3 regions of the Achromobacter sp. 1014246743 genome follow, and region 1 is predicted to be linked to each of the others. Evidence: predicted binding sites of a transcription regulator. Region 1 holds the regulator's gene; each other region holds the start of a gene.

Region 1 (7,227 bases):
GCCCGAGGCCGCCCGTGGGCGGCCTGGCGCACCAGGGGATCAGGCCGCCTGGTACTGGGTAGCGCGCTTGCGGACCAGCTCGAGCACGCCCTGACAGGCGTCTTCGAGGTAGTCGAGCACTTTGCCGAAACCGTCGGCGCCGCCGTAGTACGGGTCGGGCACGGTGGCTTCTTCGAACTCGTTGGCAAAGCGCATCAGCAGCATCAGCTTGTGCTGGTAGGCCTTGGGGCACTGCTGCTGCATGGCGGACAGGTTGTCCCAATCCATCGCGAGGATGAGATCGAAGTCGCGGAAATCTTCCGCGGTGACCTGACGCGCCTCGCAGTGCGTGATCTCGTAGCCGCGCTTACGTGCCGCAGCCTGCGCCCGGGCATCAGGCGCCTCGCCGATATGAAACGCGTGCGTGCCCGCGGAGTCGATGCGAACCACATCGCCCAAACCCGCGTCGTTCACCAAATGGCGAAACACGCCCTCTGCGCTCGGCGAGCGACAGATATTGCCCATGCAAACGAAAAGTACCTTGGTCATCATGGGAGTAAGTGTGCGGGAAAACCCGAGATAAGGCAAGCTTTTTTTGTAGCGCCGGCCAAGATGCCGAGCAAATGCGTCCCCTTAAATATCAACTATAAATCATATGGTTACGGACTATATTTAAGGCTTCGCAAGATGCTTTGCGTGAATCGATTGTCCAATTATTGAGCACGCGATTGCAACAGCGCGCTGTCAGCTGCTATTCAGCAGCCTGTCAGCGCGCAGACACATTTAGATACCCACGCGATATCACACCGCGCCATCCAGCAGCACGCGCTGCTTCAGCGCGTTCAGCGCATCCCGGGCGGCGGCGGCCTGCTCGAACTCCAGGTTGCGGGCGTGGTCCATCATCAGCTTTTCCAGCCGCTTGATTTCCCGCGCCAGCGCCTTTTCGTCCTTCAGGAACTCCGCCGGCACCGCCGCTTCCAGGGCGTCGTGCTGCACCGGCGCCACAATGCCATCGATCAGCTCGCGGACCGCCTTGTGCACGCCGCGCGCGGTAATGCCGTTGTCGGTGTTGAACTGCAACTGCTTGGCGCGGCGGCGGCTGGTCTCTTCCATGGCACGCTGCATCGAATCCGTGATGCGGTCGGCATACAGGATGGCGTGGCCGTTCAGGTTGCGCGCAGCCCGACCGATGGTCTGGATCAGGCTGCGCTCGGACCGCAGGAACCCTTCCTTGTCGGCGTCCAGGATGGCCACCAGCGACACTTCCGGAATATCCAGGCCTTCGCGCAGCAGGTTGATCCCCACCAGCACGTCGAACGTGCCCAGGCGCAGGTCGCGGATGATTTCGACGCGCTCGACCGTGTCGATGTCCGAGTGCAGGTAGCGCACCCGTACCCCGTGTTCAGACAGGAAGTCGGTCAGGTCCTCGGCCATGCGCTTGGTCAGCGTGGTGACCAGCACCCGCTCGCCCTGTCCCACGCGCACCTTGATCTGGCCCAGCAAGTCGTCCACCTGCGTGCGGGCAGGCAGCACCTCGACGATCGGGTCGACCAGACCGGTGGGCCGCACCACCTGCTCGATCACATTGTCGGTGTGCTCTTTCTCGTAGGCGGCGGGCGTGGCCGAGACGAACACGCATTGGCGCATCCGCGCCTCGAATTCCTCGAGTTTGAGCGGCCGGTTATCCAGCGCCGACGGCAACCGGAAGCCGTACTGCACCAGCGTTTCCTTGCGCGAGCGGTCGCCGCGGTACATGGCGCTGAGCTGGCCGATGGTGACGTGGCTTTCGTCGATGAACATCAGGGCATCGGACGGCAGGTAGTCGATCAGCGTGGGCGGCGGATCGCCCGGCGCCGCGCCTGACAGATGCCGCGAGTAGTTTTCGATGCCTTTGCAGAACCCCAGCTCCTGCAGCATTTCCAGGTCGAAACGGGTGCGCTGCTCCAGACGCTGGGCCTCGACCAGATGGCCGTCATCGACAAAGCGCTTGACCCGGTCGCGCAGTTCTTCCTTGATGGTCTCGATGGCACGCATGACCGTATCGCGCGGGGTCACATAGTGCGAGCCAGGGTAGACGGTAAAGCGCGGCAGCTTCTGGCGGATACGGCCGGTCAGCGGATCGAACAGCTCCAGGCTTTCGATTTCGTCATCGAACAAGGTCAGCCGCAGCGCCAGTTCGGCGCTTTCGGCCGGGAAGATGTCGATGGTTTCGCCGCGCACCCGGAACACGCCGCGGGTGAATTCCGCGTCGTTGCGGGTGTACTGCATGGCAACCAGCCGCGCCAGGATCTCGCGCCGCGAGATCTGGTCGCCCGCGCGCAGGATCAGCACCATCGCGTGATAGTCGCCCGGGTTGCCGATACCGTAGATGCACGACACCGTGCCGACGATGATCGTGTCGCGACGTTCGAGAAGGCTCTTGGTCGCCGACAGGCGCATCTGCTCGATGTGCTCGTTGATGGACGAGTCCTTTTCAATGAACAGGTCGCGCGTGGGTACGTAGGCTTCGGGTTGGTAGTAGTCGTAATACGAAACGAAATACTCGATCGCATTCTTGGGGAAGAACTCGCGCATTTCGGCGTACAACTGCGCCGCCAGGGTCTTGTTCGGGGCCAGAACCAGGGCCGGCCGCCCGAGCTGGGCGATGACGTTGGCCATGGTGTAGGTCTTGCCCGACCCGGTCACACCCAGCAGGGTCTGGAACATCAGGCCGTCCTGCACCCCCTGGACCAGGCCCTCGATGGCCGCAGGCTGGTCGCCGGCCGGCGGGTAAGGCTGGTACAGATGAAACGGGCTATCCGGGAAATCCACGAATCCGGCACCCGCCGGGCCTGCACCGGGCGCCGCCGCAACGGGGGCTGCGCCGGCCGGATCGGTGGTCGAACCCGCGGCTGCGGCACCCGCCGTACTTGGGTCTATTGCGCTCTTAGGCATGCTAGACTGTTCCCAGGGTAAACCCCCCATTATCCACAGCACTTCCCACTGCGTCCACTCACCCTCAGCAGAGTCCCATGAGCACCCTTTTCGATTCCGTCGAACTCGCGCCGCGCGACCCCATTCTTGGTCTGAACGAACAATACAACGCGGATACCCGCCCCGGTAAAGTCAACCTGGGCGTTGGCGTGTACTACGACGACCAGGGCCGGATTCCCCTGCTGGGCGCGGTGCGCAAGGCCGAAATCGCCCGCATCGAAGCCGCCGCTGCCCGCGGCTATCTGCCGATCGAGGGCATCGCCGGCTACAACCAGGGCGCGCAAGCCCTGCTGATCGGCAAGGATTCCCCCCTGGTGACCGAAGGCCGCGTCCTCACCACCCAGGCCCTGGGCGGCACCGGCGCCCTCAAGATCGGCGCCGACTTCCTGCGCCAGCTGCTGCCGACCGCCAAGGTCCTGATCAGCGACCCCAGCTGGGAAAACCACCGCGCGCTGTTCGAACGCGCCGGCTTCGAAGTCGGCACCTACGCCTACTACGATGCCGCCACCCGTGGCCTGAATTTCGATGGCATGCTGGCCGCGCTGAAGGCCGCGCCGGCCCAGACCGTCGTCGTGCTGCACGCTTGCTGCCACAACCCCACGGGCGTGGACCCCACCTTCGAACAATGGCAGCAGATCGCCGCCGTCGTGAAGGAAAACAACCTGGTCCCGTTCCTGGACATCGCCTACCAGGGTTTCGGCGAAGGCCTCAAGGAAGATGCCGCCGTCGTGCGCCTGTTCGCCGACCTGAACATGACCATGTTCATCAGCTCGTCGTTCTCGAAGTCGTTCTCGCTGTACGGCGAGCGCGTCGGCGCCCTGACCGTCGTGGCCGGCAGCAAAGACCAGGCCACCCGCGTCCTGAGCCAGCTCAAGCGCGTCATCCGCACCAACTATTCCAACCCGCCCACCCACGGCGGCACGATCGTCTCGACGGTGCTGAACACGCCTGAACTGTTCGCCATGTGGGAACAGGAACTCGGCGCCATGCGCGACCGTATCCGCCTGATGCGCAAGCAACTGGTCGAGAAAATCAAGGAACACGGCGGCAAGCAGGACTTCAGCTTCGTGCTGCAGCAACGCGGCATGTTCTCGTACTCGGGCCTGACCTCGGCCCAGGTCGACCGCCTGCGCGAAGAGCATGGCGTCTATGCCGTCTCCAGCGGCCGCATCTGCGTTGCCGCCCTGAACAGCGGCAACATCGACCAGGTCGCCAAGGGCATCGCCGCGGTGCTGTAAAGCGCCTCGCACTGCCGGCACCAGCCAGACGGGACCTTCGGGTCCCGTTTTCATTGCCCGCGATTTATGGGTCTCTTGCCCTGGCGCTCGACACCCGCTTGCTTTTTTGCGTTATGTCCCCCAGAATGCTGCTGTATATATGTACAGTCCGACCCCAAACGGATCATCGCCATGGCCAGCAAACTCACTGATCGTCAACAGCAAATCCTGGACCTCATCCGGCAAACCGTCGCGCGCACGGGCTTTCCGCCCACCCGCGCCGAAATTGCCTTGGCCCTGGGATTTCGCTCGCCCAACGCGGCCGAAGACCATCTCAAGGCCCTGGCCCGCAAAGGCGCCATTGAGCTCACGGCCGGCGCCTCGCGCGGCATCCGCCTGAAAGACGCCTCGGCCGCCCCGACGCAAGCCGCCCTGCCCCTGCCGGGCCTGGCGCAGTTGCTGCTGCCGTTGGTAGGCCGGGTGGCCGCCGGCAGCCCCATCCTGGCCGCCGAACACGTCGAACGCGAAATCGGCGTCGACTCCAGCCTGTTCGCCCAGGCACCCGACTACCTGCTCAAGGTGCGCGGCATGAGCATGCGCGATGCCGGCATCCTCGAAGGCGACCTGCTCGCCGTCAAGAAGGCCTCCGAAGCCCGCAACGGCCAGATCGTGGTGGCCCGCCTGGGCGACGACGTCACCGTCAAGCGCCTGCAGCGCCAGCACGGCCGTATCGAACTGCTGCCCGAAAACCCCGACTTCGACACCATCGTGGTCGAAGCCGACCAGGAATTCGCGCTCGAAGGCATCGCGGTCGGCCTGATCCGCACCCACGCACTGCATTGATGCACCACTGAACCGCGCCTGGCTGGCCTCGCAGGCCGTTCCAGGTTCTCTATACGGCTCCCGCCCGGCCAGCGTCGCCGAGACACGCCGCAGTGCGGCCAAGCCTAAAAAAGAAACCCCGCCAAGGCGGGGTTTCTTGTTGAAGGCGCCGCAAGCAGCGCCTCTCGGGCCAGCATCAGTGCTTGAGCACCGGGTCCGTCGAGCCCGGCTCGGCCGGCTTGGCCACCAGCGGTTCCTTCACCGCCTCGTCTTCGGCCAGCGGCTCGGGCAGGCGTTCCAGGGCCAGTTCCAGCACCTTGTCGATCCAGCGCACCGGCACGATCTCGAGATGGTTCTTGACGTTGTCCGGGATCTCCGCCAAATCCTTGACGTTTTCTTCCGGGATCAAGACCGTCTTGATGCCACCGCGGTGAGCGGCCAACAGCTTTTCCTTCAAGCCGCCGATCGGCAGGACTTCGCCACGCAACGTGATTTCGCCCGTCATGGCGACATCGGCGCGCACCGGGATGCGCGACAGCGCCGACACCATGGCCGTGGTGATCGCAATACCCGCAGACGGACCGTCCTTGGGCGTCGCGCCTTCCGGCACGTGCACGTGCATGTCATGCTTCTCGAACACGCTGTCTGCAAAGCCCAGGCGACGGGCGCGTGAGCGCACCACCGTACGAGCCGCTTCGACCGATTCCTTCATCACGTCGCCCAGCGAACCGGTGCGTTGGATCACGCCCTTGCCGGGCATGTCCGCCACTTCGATCGTGAGCAGGTCGCCACCGACTTCCGTCCAGGCCAGGCCGGTCACTTGACCGATCTGGTTTTCCTTTTCGGCCATGCCGAAGGTGTAGCGGCGCACGCCGAGGTAGTCGCTCAGGTTGTCGCCCGTGACATTGACCGGCTTGACCTCGAGGGTCTTGCCTTCGGCCTTGGCACGATCGGTCTGGGTCAGCAATTGCTTGATGACTTTGCGGCAGATCTTGCCCACTTCGCGCTCGAGCGCACGCACACCGGCTTCGCGGGTGTAGTAGCGCACGATGTCGCGCAAGGCGCTGTCGTCGACGGTAAGCTCGGTATCCTTCACGCCGTTGTTCTTCATCAGCTTGGGCAGCAGATGGTCGCGGGCGATGTGGATCTTTTCTTCCTCGGTGTAACCCGACAGGCGGATCACTTCCATGCGGTCCAGCAGCGCCGGCGGAATGTTCAGCGTGTTGCTGGTCGCCACGAACATGACGTCGGACAGATCGAAGTCAACCTCGATGTAGTGGTCCTGGAACGTGTGGTTCTGTTCAGGATCCAGCACTTCGAGCAGCGCCGACGAGGGATCGCCACGGAAATCCATGCCCAGCTTGTCGATTTCGTCGAGCAGGAACAAGGGATTGCGCACGCCGACCTTCGACATGTTCTGGACGATCTTGCCCGGCATCGAACCGATGTAGGTCCGACGATGGCCGCGGATCTCGGCTTCGTCGCGCACGCCACCCAGGGCCATGCGCACGAACTTGCGGTTCGTGGCCTTGGCGATGGACTGGCCGAGCGAGGTCTTGCCGACGCCCGGAGGGCCGACCAGGCACAGGATAGGCGCCTTGACCTTGTCCACGCGCTGTTGCACGGCAAGGTATTCAAGGATGCGTTCCTTCACCTTTTCCAGGCCGTAGTGGTCGTTGTCCAGTACGGTCTCGGCGTTGGCGATGGAATTGTTGATCTTGCTCTTCTTTCTCCAGGGGAGGTTGATGAGCGTATCGATGTAGTTGCGCACCACGGTGGCTTCGGCCGACATGGGCGACATGAGCTTGAGCTTCTTGAGCTCGGCATCGGCTTTTTTACGTGCCTCTTTGGGCATGTGGGCAGCGATGATCTTCTTTTCGAGCTCTTCGATGTCCGCGCCTTCTTCGCCCTCGCCCAACTCTTTCTGAATGGCCTTGACCTGCTCATTCAGGTAGTAGTCGCGCTGGCTCTTTTCCATCTGCTTCTTCACGCGGCCGCGAATCCGCTTCTCGACCTGGAGAATGTCGATTTCGGTTTCCAGCTGCGTGAGCAAGCCTTCAAGGCGTTCGGAGGTGCCGACGATCTCGAGCATCTTCTGCTTCTGCTCGAGTTTCAGCGGAAGATGCGCGGCGATCGTATCGGCCAGGCGACCGGCGTCATCGATGCCGGCGAGCGAGGTCAGGATCTCCGGAGGGATCTTCTTGTTCAGTTTGACGTATTGCTCGAACTGGGCAAC
Region 2 (7,227 bases), on a different contig from region 1:
GCCGTGTAGGCCCAGGCGTAGCCGGCTTCGACCTGCAGGCGGTTGGCCGAGCGGCCATCTTCCAGGATCAGGGCGCACACTTCGCGGCCGTACTGGTCTTTTTCGTAGCACTGCGCGGTCAGGGTCTTGCCGGCCACCAGGTCGGCCAGGTTCTTGCGGGCGGCCTCGGCATAGGGCTGGCCGGGCTGGTCGGCGCCATGGCCCTCTTCGGGCGCATCGATGCTGTCCAGGCGGATGCGGCGTTGGCCGTCGGGCACGCGCAGCGTGACGGTATCGCCGTCGGCCACGTTGACGATCATGCCGGTCAAGGTATAGCTGCCGCTCGGCACGCCGCCTGCGGGGGCTGCCCCGGGTGTGCGTTGGGAGGCCGGCGCACTGGCGCCGGGCCGCTGGCCGCCCTGCCCCGACGGCTGCAGCCAGTTGACGATAGCGCCGGCCGCGGCCAGGACCAGGGCGACGATCAGGGCGGTCAGCTTGCTGGCGCCGCCAAAAGGAGATTTGCCGCGCACGGGCCGGGCTCCGGATAAAGAAACGAGAGGCAGTGTGCCACAAGCCCGGGCGGCGCAGGCAAGGCGCGGCTCACCCGGCGCCGGCGCCCTGCCGGCCTGGCAGGTCTAGAGCCAGCCCGACTTGCGGAAACGCCAGTACAGGAAGGAACAGACCGACGCGATCACCCCCAGGGTGACGGGATAGCCATACGGGGATTCCAGCTCGGGCATGAACTTGAAGTTCATGCCGTAGATGCCGGCGATGGCCGTAGGCACGGCCAGGATGGCGGCCCAGGACGCCAGCTTGCGCGTGGTGTCGTTCTGCGCGGCCTGGCCGATCATCAGGCTGGCTTCAAACGCGAAGGCCAGCGATTCGCGCAGCGCGTTGAACAGTTCATCGACGCGCGACACGCGGTCGGCCACTTCGCCGAAATACGGCCGGGCGTGTTCGTCCACGGCCGACATCTCGACGCGCGCCAGGCGGCGGCTGATCTCGACCAGCGGCGACACCACGGTGTGGATGCGCAACAGGTCGCGGCGCTGGCGATAGAGCTTGCGGATATCGGAATCTTTCGCGCCGCGGATCAGCAGCTTCTGCTCGGCGCCCTCGACCACCGATTCGATCTTGCCGGCGGCGGCCACGTAGCGGTCCACCAGCCAGTCCAGCAGTTCGGAGGCCACGTAGTCGCTGCCGCGCTTGAGCAGGTCGGGCGAGGCTTCCAGGCGTTCGCGCAAGGGGCTGTGGCCGGCGGTGGCGCCGCGCCGCACCGTGACCAGGAAGCCTTCGCCGATCAGGAATTGGGTTTCGCCGAAGATAGGGCGTTCGGCTTCGACCTCGACCGTGATGGCCACGATGAGCACCATGTTGCCGTAGTCGATGATCTTGGGCCGGCGGTGCGGCTCCAGCATTTCTTCCTGGTTCTTGTCGCAGGCGCCCAGCTCGCGGGCCACCTGGCCCAGCAGTTCGGGGCCGGGATTGCGCAGGCCCACCCACAGCATGCTGCGGTCCTGGTTGACGTACTGGCCCACTTCTTCGATGGGCACCTCGCGCTCGCGCCGGCCGTTCACATAGGCAATGGACGCCACGACCTCGCCTTTATGCGGATCGGTGGCGACGATTTCTTCGGTAGACATAGGCATCCTCCGGCTATGCGAGCCCTTGCGGAAACAGCGTATCGGTATGGGGCGATGATAGCCCAGCGCCGCTGTTCAGCCCTGGCCGAGGCCCCCCCCTGCTAGGCGAACAGGCTGCGCACCCGCTTGGCCACGTCCACCTGCGGCGCCTGCGGCTGCCGGGGTTCGCGCGGCCCGCCCGGCAGGTCGGGCAGCTTGGGCAGGTGGTCGAACAGCGGCAGCATGGCGTTGGTGATGTAGCGGGTGCGCGACCCGTACACATGGCGGTCGCCCATGCCGGTCTGCTGGTGCACATAGAAGCGCTGCGGCACGATCAGTTGCAGGCGTTCCTTGGCGCGCGTCATGGCCACGTACAGCAGGCGGCGCTCTTCTTCGATTTCCTCGGCCGTGCCGGTGCTCATGTCGGACGGTATGCAGCCATCGACCACGTTCAGCACGTACACGGCCTTCCATTCCTGGCCCTTGGCCGAATGGATGGTGGACAGGATCATGTAGTCTTCGTCGCGCGACGGGGCGCCGGATTCGTCGCTGGTGGCATCGGGCGGGTCCAGCGTCAGTTCGGTCAGGAAACGCTCGCGCGACGGATAGCCGGCGGCAATGCGCACCAGCTGGTCCAGGTCGGTCTTGCGCACCCGGGCGTCGTCGTACAGGCGTTCGAGCTGGCCGGCGTACCAGCGCAGCGCCAGGTCGACGTCGGCCGGCCAGCGCAGGCCCGGGTCGGCGAGCGCGGCATACGTATCGGCAAACGCGCCCCACTCGGCCTGGGCCGCCGCACCCGGCTTGAATTCGCGCAGCGCACGCAGCGGCTCGGCCGACTGCGCCATGGCGTCCATCAGCTTGCCGGCGGTGGCCGGCCCGATGCCGGGCAACAACTGCGCCACGCGAAAACCCGCCATGCGGCCGCGCGGGTTTTCGGCCCAGCGCAACAGCGACAGCAGGTCCTTGACGTGGGCCGCTTCCAGGAAGCGCAGCCCGCCGAATTTGACGAACGGGATATTGCGGCGGGTCAGTTCCAGTTCAAGCGCTGCACTGTGACTGGACGTGCGAAACAGCGCGGCCTGCGACTTCAGCGTGGCCCCGCCCTCGCGCTGGGCCAGCACCTGATCGGCCACCCAGCGGGCCTGCCCGCCTTCGTCGCTGACGGTGACCAGTTCGGGCAGTTGCGACGACGTGCGGTCGGTCCAGAGGTCTTTGGCGTAGCGCTCGGTCGCCAGGCCGATGACCGCGTTGGACGCGGTGAGAATGGGCTGGGTCGAGCGGTAATTGCGGTCCAGCGTGATGACCCGCGCCGGCTTGGGAAACTGCGTGGGGAAATCCAGGATATTGCGCACCGTGGCGGCGCGAAACGAATAGATGGACTGGGCGTCATCGCCCACCACCGTCAGGCCGCGGCCGTCGGGCTTCATGGCCAGCAGAATGGCCGATTGCAGGCGGTTGGTGTCCTGGTATTCGTCCACCAGCACATGGTCGAAGCGCCCGCCGACGTCGGCGGCAATGGCCGCATCGCCCATCATTTCGGCCCAGTACAACAGCAGGTCGTCGTAATCGAGCACCTGCTGGTCCTGCTTGGCCGCCACGTAGCCGCGAAACAGGCTCTTGAGCTCGTCTTCCCACTGCGCGCACCACGGGAACACGCTGTGCAGCACGTCGGCCACCGGCGTCTGGCTGTTGACCACCCGCGAATAGATCGCCAGGCAGGTGCCCTTGAGCGGAAAGCGCGACTTGGTGGACGACAGCCCAAGCTCGTGGCGAACCATGCCCATCAGGTCTTCGGCATCGCCCCGGTCATGGATGGTAAAGGCGTCGGACAGGCCGATGCGCTGGGCGCAATCGCGCAAAAGGCGCGCTCCGATGGCGTGGAACGTACCCGCCCATGGCAGCGACGGCGCCTGCTGGGTGCCGCGCAGGTTCATGACCCGTTGCAGCACCGACCCCACGCGGCGCTCCATTTCCTGGGCGGCGCGGCGCGAGAACGTCAACAGCAGCATGCGCTGCGGGTCGGCGCCGTTCAGGATCAGGTGAGCGACCCGGTGCGCCAAGGTGTTGGTCTTGCCTGACCCCGCCCCGGCGATGACCAGCAGGGGACCGTCGTCGCCCGTGCCGGCCACGCCGAATTCGGCGGCCTCGCGCTGGGCCGGATTCAGGTCGGCCAAGGGGTCGGGACGGCTGTTGGAAGGCGGAAGGGTCGGGTCGGACATGGCGCGCGGGGCTGGCAGCCAGGCGCGGAAAGGTCGGCCTGACAACTGGTTATATATCCAGGCATCATACCAGCCGCGGGCAATGTCCCGGCGGGAGTCTGGCGGGGACGGGGGAAGAAACGAGGACGGGTAGCGCGACGGTCGCTCGGCGCCCGGACGACTCAAGGTTTGGGTTGGGTCTTTTCGATGAACTGCTTCAATTCCGCCTCGGTCGCCTCGCCGGGTGGAGGCAGTCCCGGCAAAAAGCCCACAGCGCCAGGCCCAGACGCTGAAGGCTGTACACGCACTTCACCCCCAGGCAAGAAAATCGCCCAAACATAGCCGCTATAGGAAATGTCGTAAGGCAAGACCGGCGCGTCTCGTACCGTCAACGCATCCTGCCCGCGCTCGAACATGGAATCGGAGTTCCATTCGATCCGCATCGTCATGCCCGGCACCCACTCCCTTGGCAGGGAAACACAGCAAGTGCTGGATGTGTAAGCCTGCGCACGAGCGGTGCCTGCCCACGCTTGATTGATGAAAACCGGGCTCAAGCCCTCATCCAGATAATTGACGATACCCAATCGAACAGCAAGCGCCTCGGGGGTCGGCACGGGCTGTGTCGAAGCCAGACCAGCGATCAGGCTTGAAGCGCCCAGGAACATTGCCAACATAGATCGGCGAATCAGACGGGCACTGCCGTGTAGCGACTGACCGCGTGCACGTGAACGAAGAATCCGTATGCTCGGGCGCATGCCTACTGCTTGGGTTGGGTCTTTTCGATGAACTGCTTCAATTCCGCCTCGGTCGCCTCGCCGGGTGGAGGCAACCCCAACAAAAAGCCTTCCGCGCCAGGACGAGAGCGTGATGGTTGCAGCCGCACCTCTCCACCAGGCAGAAAAATGGCCCAGACATAACCATCGTGAAACGGCTCGTATGGCATGACCGGAACATCGCGAACCAATAGATCATTCTCGCCACGATAAAACATCGAATCAGAATTCCACTCCACCCTCATTGTCATTCCCGGCTTCCACTCGGTCGCAATGGCAACGCAGCAAGTGCTGGATGTGTAAGCCTGCGCACGAGCACTTCCCGCCCATGCACGATTGATGAAGACGGGACTCAAACCTTCGTCAAGGTAATTGATGATGCCTAACCGCACGCCAAGCGTTGCGGGAATAGGCATGGACTGCGTCCAACCAGCCACAGGCTGCCCTATCAACGCCATGCAAAAGGCTAAAGAGCATCCCCAACGAAGCGAGCGAAGTCGAGTGAACAGGCTGATCAGAAAATTGATTTTCTGCATACTCAGAATCGCGGAATGGCGTTGAAGTTTATTGGCATATTCTGCAGAGCACGCTGCGTATTCTCCCGGTCCTGCTGCGCCTCCCGTTGCGCCCGAACCTGAGGATTGGCGTAGACAGAGCGCCAGCGCAAATAGCCCCATTGAGAGTAAAACTCCCGTCCACCGGCCTGCAATGGCACGGCATTGGGATTTGCTCGATAGGCAACCAACTCTGCCCGCTCTTCCTTGCTGGGCATCAGTGGCCAGGCCAGGTCAGCCCGACCGGTCGATACATATTGTTCGGCCAGCTTTTCACGCTGGTCCAGTTGCTTGAGACGATCACGCTGGATGCTCATCCACACGTCGTCATCCTTGCCCAGAGGCTTGAACCAGGCCCTTGAATCGTGCACATAATTGTCCAGAAGATCAATCACCGCGGCGACGGGCCTGCCAGGAAGGTTCCAGACGGTGCGCATCTGATCCAGCCACATCTTCTCTTTGTTGCCTCGCAATGCCAACATGACACTGTCATAGAGCCGAGCGCCTTCCGCACCCGGCATCACATTCGGGGTTGAGCTGCGTTCAAGCGCATTGTTCGCAGTCAACGTTCGAACCTCCAGCAGCAACTCGTCGTTGGCTTGCACCAGATCCTCGTAGTCCTGAGGATTGTTCGCCTTGGCCCGCAGCGCACTGGGAATGCCGCCCAGCCACTCAGGCCCGCGATCAACACGAAAGCGTCGCCAGCGCACATACTGAACGTAGTGGTTGTACATGATTCGGCGGGTCGATGATTGCCCATTGGATATGTCGCGAGTGTTCTCGACGTAAGCATTGAATGCATTGCGCAGGTTGGCCGACACTTCAAACCGGGCCTTGTCGCGAGCAGGCGCCGTGTGCAACCTCAAGGGTACGCCGGCCGTCACGGCTTCCCGATACATATCGCACAGAGGAATTTGCGACAGCTTATCGTTATCCGCCATCCCTCGGCCTTGCTCTGCAGGCTTGTAGCCGCCTCCCACGTCTGAATGCACCCCCGGATAGACGATCTCTTCAAAGCCACGACCATCAATCAAGTCCAGCGGAAATGATCCTCGCACTTCGTGCGCCCCGACCATATGGACGCAGCGAGTGACCATACTTGGAACTTCCATGTCTTCCTTGCTTGCCCACGCGCCGTGGCCGTCCCACAATTCGCCAGGCGCCGACTGTGCAATGCCGGCCGAGGCCACGGTGTCGTACAAGCCCATGAAATCGATGACCACAGGAATGCCCCCAAGGCGCAAGACGCCGTCTCCGCGAGGGGTGTAAAAAGACATTCCTTCGGGAACATCGCAGGCGTCCTTGAGCCAATTGGCAAACACCCGTGCCTCGGCCGCGCCACGAGAGAAACCAAAGATAGAGACGCGAATGCGCTCGACTTTTGGATTTGTGGACAGGTAGCCGGACAGCATCTGCCGCATCTCACGGTTACGACGCGACAACACGGAATAGCGTGCCATATTGTTCGGTCTGGCTTTATGAACGCTCAGAACTCTCCAAACTGATGCAGCCAGACCTTGGGCGCGTCGAATCGCCACGTCCGCCGCGTCACCAGGCGTTGGTCCAAAAGGAAGGGTGGCGCCCTTTGCCAGCTCTTCTATCTGCAAACCAGACATCGACATATCCGTGCTCATTTCCCGAACCAGCGCTCGCGTGTCCTGCCTTAGCGCATCTGTCAAAGTGCTATTCGGTACGAAATGCGAATACAGATGGTTCTGGAATTCCAGCAGAGCCCAATTGATGCGACCTTCTCCCCCCCATCCCGCTGCGGCTCCCGCCTGCGCATGCACGCCAGTTCCCGGATCACCCACCTTATCTACGCAAGGAGTACCCACGCCTTCGACATAGGTACGAAATCGGTGTTGGCGCGCGCTGTAACTAGGGTCTTTCTTATCGTCAAATACGTTATGCAACCTCGCCACATTCGTCTGCGTGTTGTCTCGCGCTTTGTCCGACACATACATGTTGTTGCGCGTGCCATCGAAGAAGAATCCGAAGAACAACTCGATCGAGCAGTCCGTGCCGGCCTTTTCGCCCATTTTCTGGCAGGCCTTGCGTTGCTCCTGGAAATCCAGGTCCGTGGGAATCTCGCGGCATGGGC
Region 3 (7,227 bases), on a different contig from region 1:
GTGCTGCTGTTCGGCACGCAGGGCTGGTTCGGCAGCTGGTTGCAGGACAACGACATCAAGATCGTCTATGCCGTGCCGGGCATCATCCTGGCCACGCTGTTCGTAACCTTTCCGTTCGTGGCGCGTGAGCTGATTCCGCTGATGCAGGCGCAGGGCAGCGAAGAGGAGCAGGCCGCGTTGACGCTGGGCGCCAGCGGGTGGCAGATCTTCTGGCGGGTGACCCTGCCCAACATCAAGTGGGGCCTGTTGTATGGCGCGATTCTCTGCAATGCGCGCGCCATGGGCGAGTTCGGCGCGGTGTCGGTCGTGTCCGGCCAGATCCGCGGCCTGACCAACACCATGACCCTGCACGTGGAGATTCTCTACAACGAATACCAGTACTCGGCGGCATTTGCCGTGGCCTCGCTGCTGGCGCTGCTGGCGCTGGTGACGCTGGTGGCCAAGAACGTGGTCGAGTGGCGCAATGCGCGCTACCTGCGGGCCGCCGAACTGCCGGTCGAGTATCCCGGGCCCGCGACGGCCATCAAGCCGGCCGCCGCCTGACGCGGCCGGCCAGACGGAGACAAGCATGAGCATCGAAGTTCGCAACCTATCCAAGCGTTTCGGCCAGTTCCGGGCGCTGAACGACGTATCCCTGCACATCGAGACGGGCGAGCTGGTGGCGCTGCTGGGGCCTTCGGGCTGCGGCAAGACCACGCTGCTGCGCATCATTGCGGGGCTGGAATCGGCCGACAGCGGCAGCGTGCTGTTTGCCGGCGAGGACGCGACGTCCGTGGACGTGCGCCAGCGCCAGGTGGGATTCGTATTCCAGCACTACGCGTTGTTCAAGCACATGACCGTGTTCGAGAACGTGGCCTTTGGACTGCGGGTCAAGCATCGTTCGCAACGGCCCGCGGAAGACCAGATCCGGCGCAAGGTGCATGACCTGCTGGGGCTGGTGCAACTGGATTGGCTGGCGGACCGCTACCCGGCCCAGCTGTCGGGCGGCCAGCGCCAACGCATCGCCCTGGCGCGCGCCTTGGCGGTGGAACCCCGCGTGCTGCTGCTGGACGAGCCGTTCGGCGCGCTCGACGCCAAGGTGCGCAAGGAGCTGCGTCGCTGGTTGCGCCGGCTGCACGACGAACTGAATGTGGCCAGCGTGTTCGTCACGCACGACCAGGAAGAGGCGCTGGAGGTGGCCGACCGGGTGGTGCTGATGAATGCGGGCAAGATCGAACAGGTGGGCACGCCGCGCGAAGTCTGGGAAGAGCCGGCCACGCCGTTCGTCTACGGCTTTCTGGGCGACGTCAATCAGCTTCAAGGCGTGGCCAGCCGGGGCGTGTGGGAAGGCGCGGGCCTGTCGCTGCCGGCGCCCGAGCTGGCGCAGGCCGAAAACCAGCGTGCCACCGCCTATGTGCGGCCGCATGAACTGGATATCGAACGCTATCAGGCCGGCGGTGCCGGCATCCCGGTACGCCTGGCCCATGCCTATCTGGCCGGTCCCAGCGCCTATCTGGAACTGACGCGCCAGGACTCCGACGCCATCATCGAGGCCGAGGTGCCCGAGCACCTGTACCGGGAATTGGGCCTGAAAGATGGCGAAACCTTGTTGGCCCGTCCGCGGCGGGCACGCATTTTTGCGGTGCAATCATGACCACGACCGAACTGTCTTCGCAGGCCGGGCTGGATGCCGATCCGGTGCTGGCGGCGCGCTGGGCTGAACTGACGTCCCGCCTTGCGGCTATCCCACAGCGCTATCCCGACGCTGCGCTGGCCTCGTCCCTGGCGGCCGAGGACATGGTGCTGACGCACGCCATCTATGAATCGGGGCTGGACCTGGAGGTCTTCACGCTGGACACCGGCCGCCTGCACGCCGAAACGCTGGGGGTGCTGGACGCCGTGCGCCAGCGCTATGGGCGCGACGTCACCGTGTATCGGCCGGTGGCGGCCGCCGTCGAGCAGCACGTGGCCGAGCACGGCGCCTTTGCCTTCTACGAAAGCGTGGACCTGCGCAAAGCCTGTTGCCAGATTCGCAAGGTCGAGCCGCTCAAGCGTGCGCTGGCCGGCCGGGGCGCCTGGATCACGGGTCAGCGGCGGGCGCAGTCGACCACGCGCGGCGAACTGCACCTGGAAGAAGACGACAAGACCTTCGGTCTCTACAAGTTCAACCCGCTGGCCGACTGGAGCGAAGCGGATGTCTGGGGCGTCATCCGCGCCCTGGGCATTCCCTACAACCCGTTGCACGACCAGGGCTATCCGTCCATCGGCTGCGAACCCTGTACCCGCGCGATCCGTCCGGGCGAAGACCTGAGGGCGGGGCGGTGGTGGTGGGAGTCGTCGGACTCCAAGGAATGCGGCCTGCACGCAGGCAACCGGGTCATCAGCGTCGTGCCGGAACGCGCGTGACGCTCGCCACCCATCAGAAATCTGTTTTAGGGGAATACCTATGTCCGCAGTGATCCAACGCAGCCACCTGGACTGGCTGGAATCGGAAGCCATATTCATCATGCGCGAGGTGGCCGCCGAGAGCGAAAAGCCCGTGCTGCTGTTTTCGGGCGGCAAGGACTCGGTGGTGCTGCTGCGCCTGGCCGAGAAGGCCTTTCGCCCCGGGCGCTTCCCGTTTCCGTTGATGCACATCGACACCGGCCACAACTTCGACGAGGTCATCGCCTTTCGCGATGCCCGCGCCGCCGAGCTGGGCGAGACGCTGATCGTGCGCAGCGTGGAAGACTCGATCAAGCGTGGCAGCGTGGTGCTGCGCCGCGAGACCGATTCGCGCAACGCGGCCCAGGCCGTGACGCTGCTGGAGGCGATCGAGGAATTCGGCTTTGACGCCTGCATCGGCGGCGCCCGCCGCGACGAGGAAAAGGCGCGTGCCAAGGAGCGCATCTTCTCGTTTCGTGACGAGTTCGGCCAATGGGACCCGAAGGCCCAGCGCCCGGAACTGTGGAGCCTGTTCAACACGCGGGTGCATCGCGGCGAGAACATGCGGGTGTTCCCGATCTCGAACTGGACCGAACTGGACGTCTGGCAATACATCCAGCGCGAGCAGCTGGCCCTGCCGCCCATCTATTTCAGCCATGAGCGCGAGGTGATCCGGCGCAAGGGCTTGCTCGTGCCCGTGACGCGCCTGACGCCGCCGCAGGACGGCGAGACGGTCGAGCGCCTGCCGGTGCGGTTCCGCACGGTGGGCGATATCTCCTGCACCTGCCCGGTGGCGTCCGGCGCCGCCGACACCGCCGCCATCATCGCCGAGACGGCCGTGACCGATATCACCGAGCGCGGCGCCACGCGCATGGACGACCAGACTTCCGAGGCCTCGATGGAGCGCCGCAAGAAAGAAGGCTATTTCTGATTGCACGAGCGGCCGGCGCAGCGCCGGCCACAGGGGACGCACATGAATGCAGTAAACGATTCTTTTCTTTCGGGCGCCGGCACGGGCGTGCTGCGCCTGATCACGGCCGGTTCGGTCGACGACGGCAAATCCACGCTGATCGGCCGCCTGCTGTATGACAGCAAGGGCGTGTTCGCCGACCAGCTGGATGCGATCTCGCGCGCCAAGTACAAGCGCGTGGCCGAAGGCGGCATCGACTTCTCGCTGCTGACCGATGGCCTGGAGGCCGAGCGCGAGCAGGGCATCACGATCGACGTGGCCTACCGCTACTTCTCGACGCCCGCCCGCAAGTTCATCATCGCCGACGCGCCGGGCCACGAGCAGTACACCCGCAACATGGTGACGGGCGCATCCACGGCGGACGTGGCGGTGATCCTGATCGACGCCACCCGCGCAGCCGATGGCAAGCTCTTGCCGCAGACCAAGCGCCACAGCACCATCGCTCGCCTGCTGGGCATCCGCCACATCGTGGTGGCGGTCAACAAGATGGATCTGGTGGACTGGGACCGCGCGGTGTTCGAGCGCATCCGCGACGCCTATGCCGACCTGGCGGGCAAACTCGGCATCGCGCACTTCGATGCGCTGCCGCTGTCAGCGCTGAATGGCGACAACGTGGTGACGCTGTCGGACAAGACGCCCTGGTACACGGGGCAGCCGCTGCTGACGCTGCTGGAATCGCTGGACCTGTCCGGCGATGGCCGCAGCGGCCCGCTGCGTTTTCCGGTGCAATGGGTGGCGCGCCACGATGGCGATCGCAAGGACGACTTCCGCGGCTATGCGGGCCGCATCGCCAGCGGCGTACTGCGTCCGGGCGACGAGATCGCCGTGCAGCCGTCGGGTGTGACGGCGCGCGTGCGCGAGGTGCGCGTGTTCGACCGCGTGCTCGATGAAGCGGTGGCCGGCGATTCGGTCACCTTGGTGCTGGACCGTGATGTCGACGTGTCGCGCGGCGACGTGATCGTGCACGCGCAGGCGCAAGCGCAAGTCGCGCGCGAGTTCGAAGCCGAGCTGTGCTGGCTCGACACGCAGCCGCTGAATCCTGCGCGCAAGTATTTGCTCAAGCATGGCACGCGACTGACATCGGCGAAGATTCGCGCGGTGCTGTCTCATCGCGATATCCACGAACTGCAGGAAGTGCAGAACACGGAAGGCACGCTGCGCATGAACGACATCGGTCGCGTCACGTTCACCACGCGTGAAGCGTTGGCGGTCGATCGATACGACGATGTGGCGGCGACCGGCGCCTTCATTTTGATCGACGAGGCCACGCATCAGACGGCGGCGGCGGGCATGCTTCGGTAAACCGCAGGCGGGCCGGAAAACAGCGTCCCATGGGTCGTGAAATGGGGTGTTGTTTTTATTCCAAACCTAATGCTGGTGCGGGTTTCCGGGCGATATCGCAAGATGAAATCGAATTCTCCGGACGGCGTCTTCGTCTTGCGGTAAAGTGGGGCTGTCTTACGAAAAGGCTTTTGGTGCTTGTCAAAACCACTGTGTTTTTGTACAGTAGTTTTCATGGCACGCACCGATCATTCTTTTCCCGCCGGTTCTGGGTCCCCGGCTGCCGCCCCCGCCGCCTTGCGCGGTCGGGGTGCGGTTACTAATGTTCGGCATCGCTTTCAGCGCGATGACCGCGTGCAGGTCGACGACGGCTGGTCCGCTTCGGGTCTTCCGGCTGATTTCGTCGATGCTGTCCCCGATATTTCCCCCAAAGTCATTCCCATCCTGCCCGACGCCCGACTGGCGCCCGCGGCCCCCAAGACGACCGTCACTGCCGAAGAAGCCCGCAAGATCCTGTCGCGCAATGATTCGCCCGACATTCCCTTCGACGTGGCAGTCAACCCGTACCGCGGGTGCGAACACGGCTGCGTCTACTGCTATGCCCGGCCCACCCATTCCTACCTGGGCTATTCCCCCGGGCTGGACTTCGAAACCCGCCTCGTGGCCAAGGCCAATGCGGTCCAGGCGCTGCGGGCCGAAATCAGCCGGCCGGGGTACAAGCCGTCGCCCATCAATATCGGGTCGGCTACCGACGCCTACCAGCCCATCGAGCGCGATTGGCGCCTGACGCGCGGCATGCTCGAACTGATGCTGGAAACCCGGCACCCGGTCACCATCGTCACCAAGAACGCGCTGGTCGCCCGTGACCTGGACCTCCTGGCTGCGCTGGCCGAACAGAAGCTGGTGGTGGTCTACATGAGCATCACCACGCTGGACGCCGGCATGGCCCGCACGCTGGAACCGCGCGCCGCCGCGCCCTGGCGCCGCCTGGAAGCCGTGCGCAACCTCACGGACGCCGGCGTGCCGGTCGGGGTGCTGGTGGCGCCCGTTATCCCGTTCATCAACGACGACGCCATGGAACACATCCTGCAGGAATCCAAGGCGGCCGGCGCGCATTACGCCAGCTACACCGTCATCCGGCTGCCCTGGGAAGTCAAAACCCTGTTCGAAGACTGGCTCAACGCACACTACCCGGATCGCGCCCAGCGCGTGCTGCACCGCATCGAAGACCTGCGCAATGGCCGTCGCAACGATCCCAACTTCGGCTCGCGCATGCGCGGCACCGGCATCTGGGCCGACCTGCTGCGCCAGCGGTTTGCCGTGGCCACCCGCAAGCTGGGCCTGAACCGCCATCGCCTGGCGCTGGATACCGACCGTTTCCAGCCGCCCTTGGCGGCGGGTGGCGCCGACTCCTTGTTTTCGGCGGCCGCCGGTGTGCCCGATTCCCCCGTTTTCCTATCCCCGGTTGGCGCGAAAGCGTCTTCAGGGGTCCCTTTTTCCAGCGTCCCGCCTGCGGGCGGCGCCTTGGTGCGCGGCGAGCGCCAATGGCGCGCCGTGGCTGCCGGGCAGCTGTCCTTATTTGACTGACGCCTGGGTGTCGGACGGCCGCTGTCGTCCGTCTGGCTGGGCCGCTGTTATTACCCGTCGATCCTGACTGTCGTTTTTACCGCGCTACCAAGGAGTTCCTATGAACACCGCTCAACTTTCCGTCCTGCCGGACGATCTTGCCGCCGTATCGCTGACCCCGCTGCGCCGCGCCGTGCAACGCGTTCGGACGTTTGGCGCCCGTTTCAGCGAACTGGACATGCCCTGGACGGCCGCGCCCGGGGCACGGGGGCAGGCGATGGACCTGACGTTGGGGGTGGGCGGCGTAGCGTCGTCCGGGACGGCCGCGGCCGATACCGGCAAGGGCAGCCGTTCCGGCACCCTGCCGGGCAAGTGGCCGTTTCCGCCGGCCGCGACCGATGTGGCGGTGCCCGCTGCCGGCAACGTCGTGCGCGGCCCGCGCGAACGCAGCCTGGGCAACGCCACGGTCGAGCCGGTGTCCGATCAGGTCAGCATCAAGAGCATGGTGGTGGATGTGGTGCTGGTGCTGGCGTGGGGCGCAATGATCCCCGCGCTGATGTGGCTGGGCGCCGCCGGCGGATTCTGACCCTCGCCGGGGTCAGGTCGACCCCAGCAGCACCACGCCGGCCAGAATCGCCAGGCAACCTGCCAGCCGGCCCGGGCCCACTTTCTCGCGCAAGAGGAACATGCCGGCCAGGGTGCCCAGCATCATCGACATTTCCCGCGCGGGGGCCACCAGGCTCAGTGGCGCGCCATTGCGCAGGGCATACAGCACCAGGATGTAGCCTAGCGGCGACAGCAGGCCCACGGCCAGCGCCAGGTGCCAGTGGCCGCGCATGGATTCCCAGGCCTGGGCGCGTCGGCGCAGCATGTGGGGAGTCATCATGGTGGTGCGGGTCACGCAGGTAAACCAGTCGAACAGCACCGGGCTGATCAACAGCACCTTCACGCCATAGGCGTCCACGACGGTGTAGGCGGCAATGAACAGTCCGATCACCATGCCCCAG

The links. Region 1 encodes LexA, which represses DNA repair genes until DNA is damaged. Its sites were predicted from a motif close to ACTGTATNNNNATACAGT; they were not measured.
Region 2: a site for LexA is predicted at 3,865-3,882, ahead of AC6LJ2_RS22785 (ATP-dependent helicase). Genes of this name have one in related genera too.
Region 3: a site for LexA is predicted at 4,864-4,881, ahead of AC6LJ2_RS14045 (PA0069 family radical SAM protein). Genes of this name have one in related genera too.

Annotation. Positions count from the first base shown of each region.
Region 1 is NZ_JCBANA010000020.1:71,269-78,495, reverse strand. It holds gene AC6LJ2_RS10910 (low molecular weight protein-tyrosine-phosphatase) at 40-531, opposite strand; gene uvrB (excinuclease ABC subunit UvrB) at 781-2,790, opposite strand; gene AC6LJ2_RS10900 (amino acid aminotransferase) at 2,991-4,190, shown strand; gene lexA (transcriptional repressor LexA) at 4,362-5,012, shown strand; gene lon (endopeptidase La) at 5,188-7,227, opposite strand, start outside.
Region 2 is NZ_JCBANA010000062.1:1,362-8,588, reverse strand. It holds gene AC6LJ2_RS22795 (thermonuclease family protein) at 1-509, opposite strand, end outside; gene AC6LJ2_RS22790 (magnesium and cobalt transport protein CorA) at 615-1,622, opposite strand; gene AC6LJ2_RS22785 (ATP-dependent helicase) at 1,724-3,820, opposite strand; gene AC6LJ2_RS22780 (DUF3304 domain-containing protein) at 3,982-4,473, opposite strand; gene AC6LJ2_RS22775 (DUF3304 domain-containing protein) at 4,557-5,108, opposite strand; gene AC6LJ2_RS22770 (phospholipase effector Tle1 domain-containing protein) at 5,111-7,227, opposite strand, start outside.
Region 3 is NZ_JCBANA010000029.1:14,875-22,101, forward strand. It holds gene cysW (sulfate ABC transporter permease subunit CysW) at 1-543, shown strand, start outside; gene AC6LJ2_RS14025 (sulfate/molybdate ABC transporter ATP-binding protein) at 569-1,633, shown strand; gene AC6LJ2_RS14030 (phosphoadenylyl-sulfate reductase) at 1,630-2,385, shown strand; gene cysD (sulfate adenylyltransferase subunit CysD) at 2,426-3,334, shown strand; gene AC6LJ2_RS14040 (sulfate adenylyltransferase subunit 1) at 3,377-4,675, shown strand; gene AC6LJ2_RS14045 (PA0069 family radical SAM protein) at 4,889-6,241, shown strand; gene AC6LJ2_RS14050 (hypothetical protein) at 6,342-6,806, shown strand; gene AC6LJ2_RS14055 (EamA family transporter) at 6,819-7,227, opposite strand, start outside.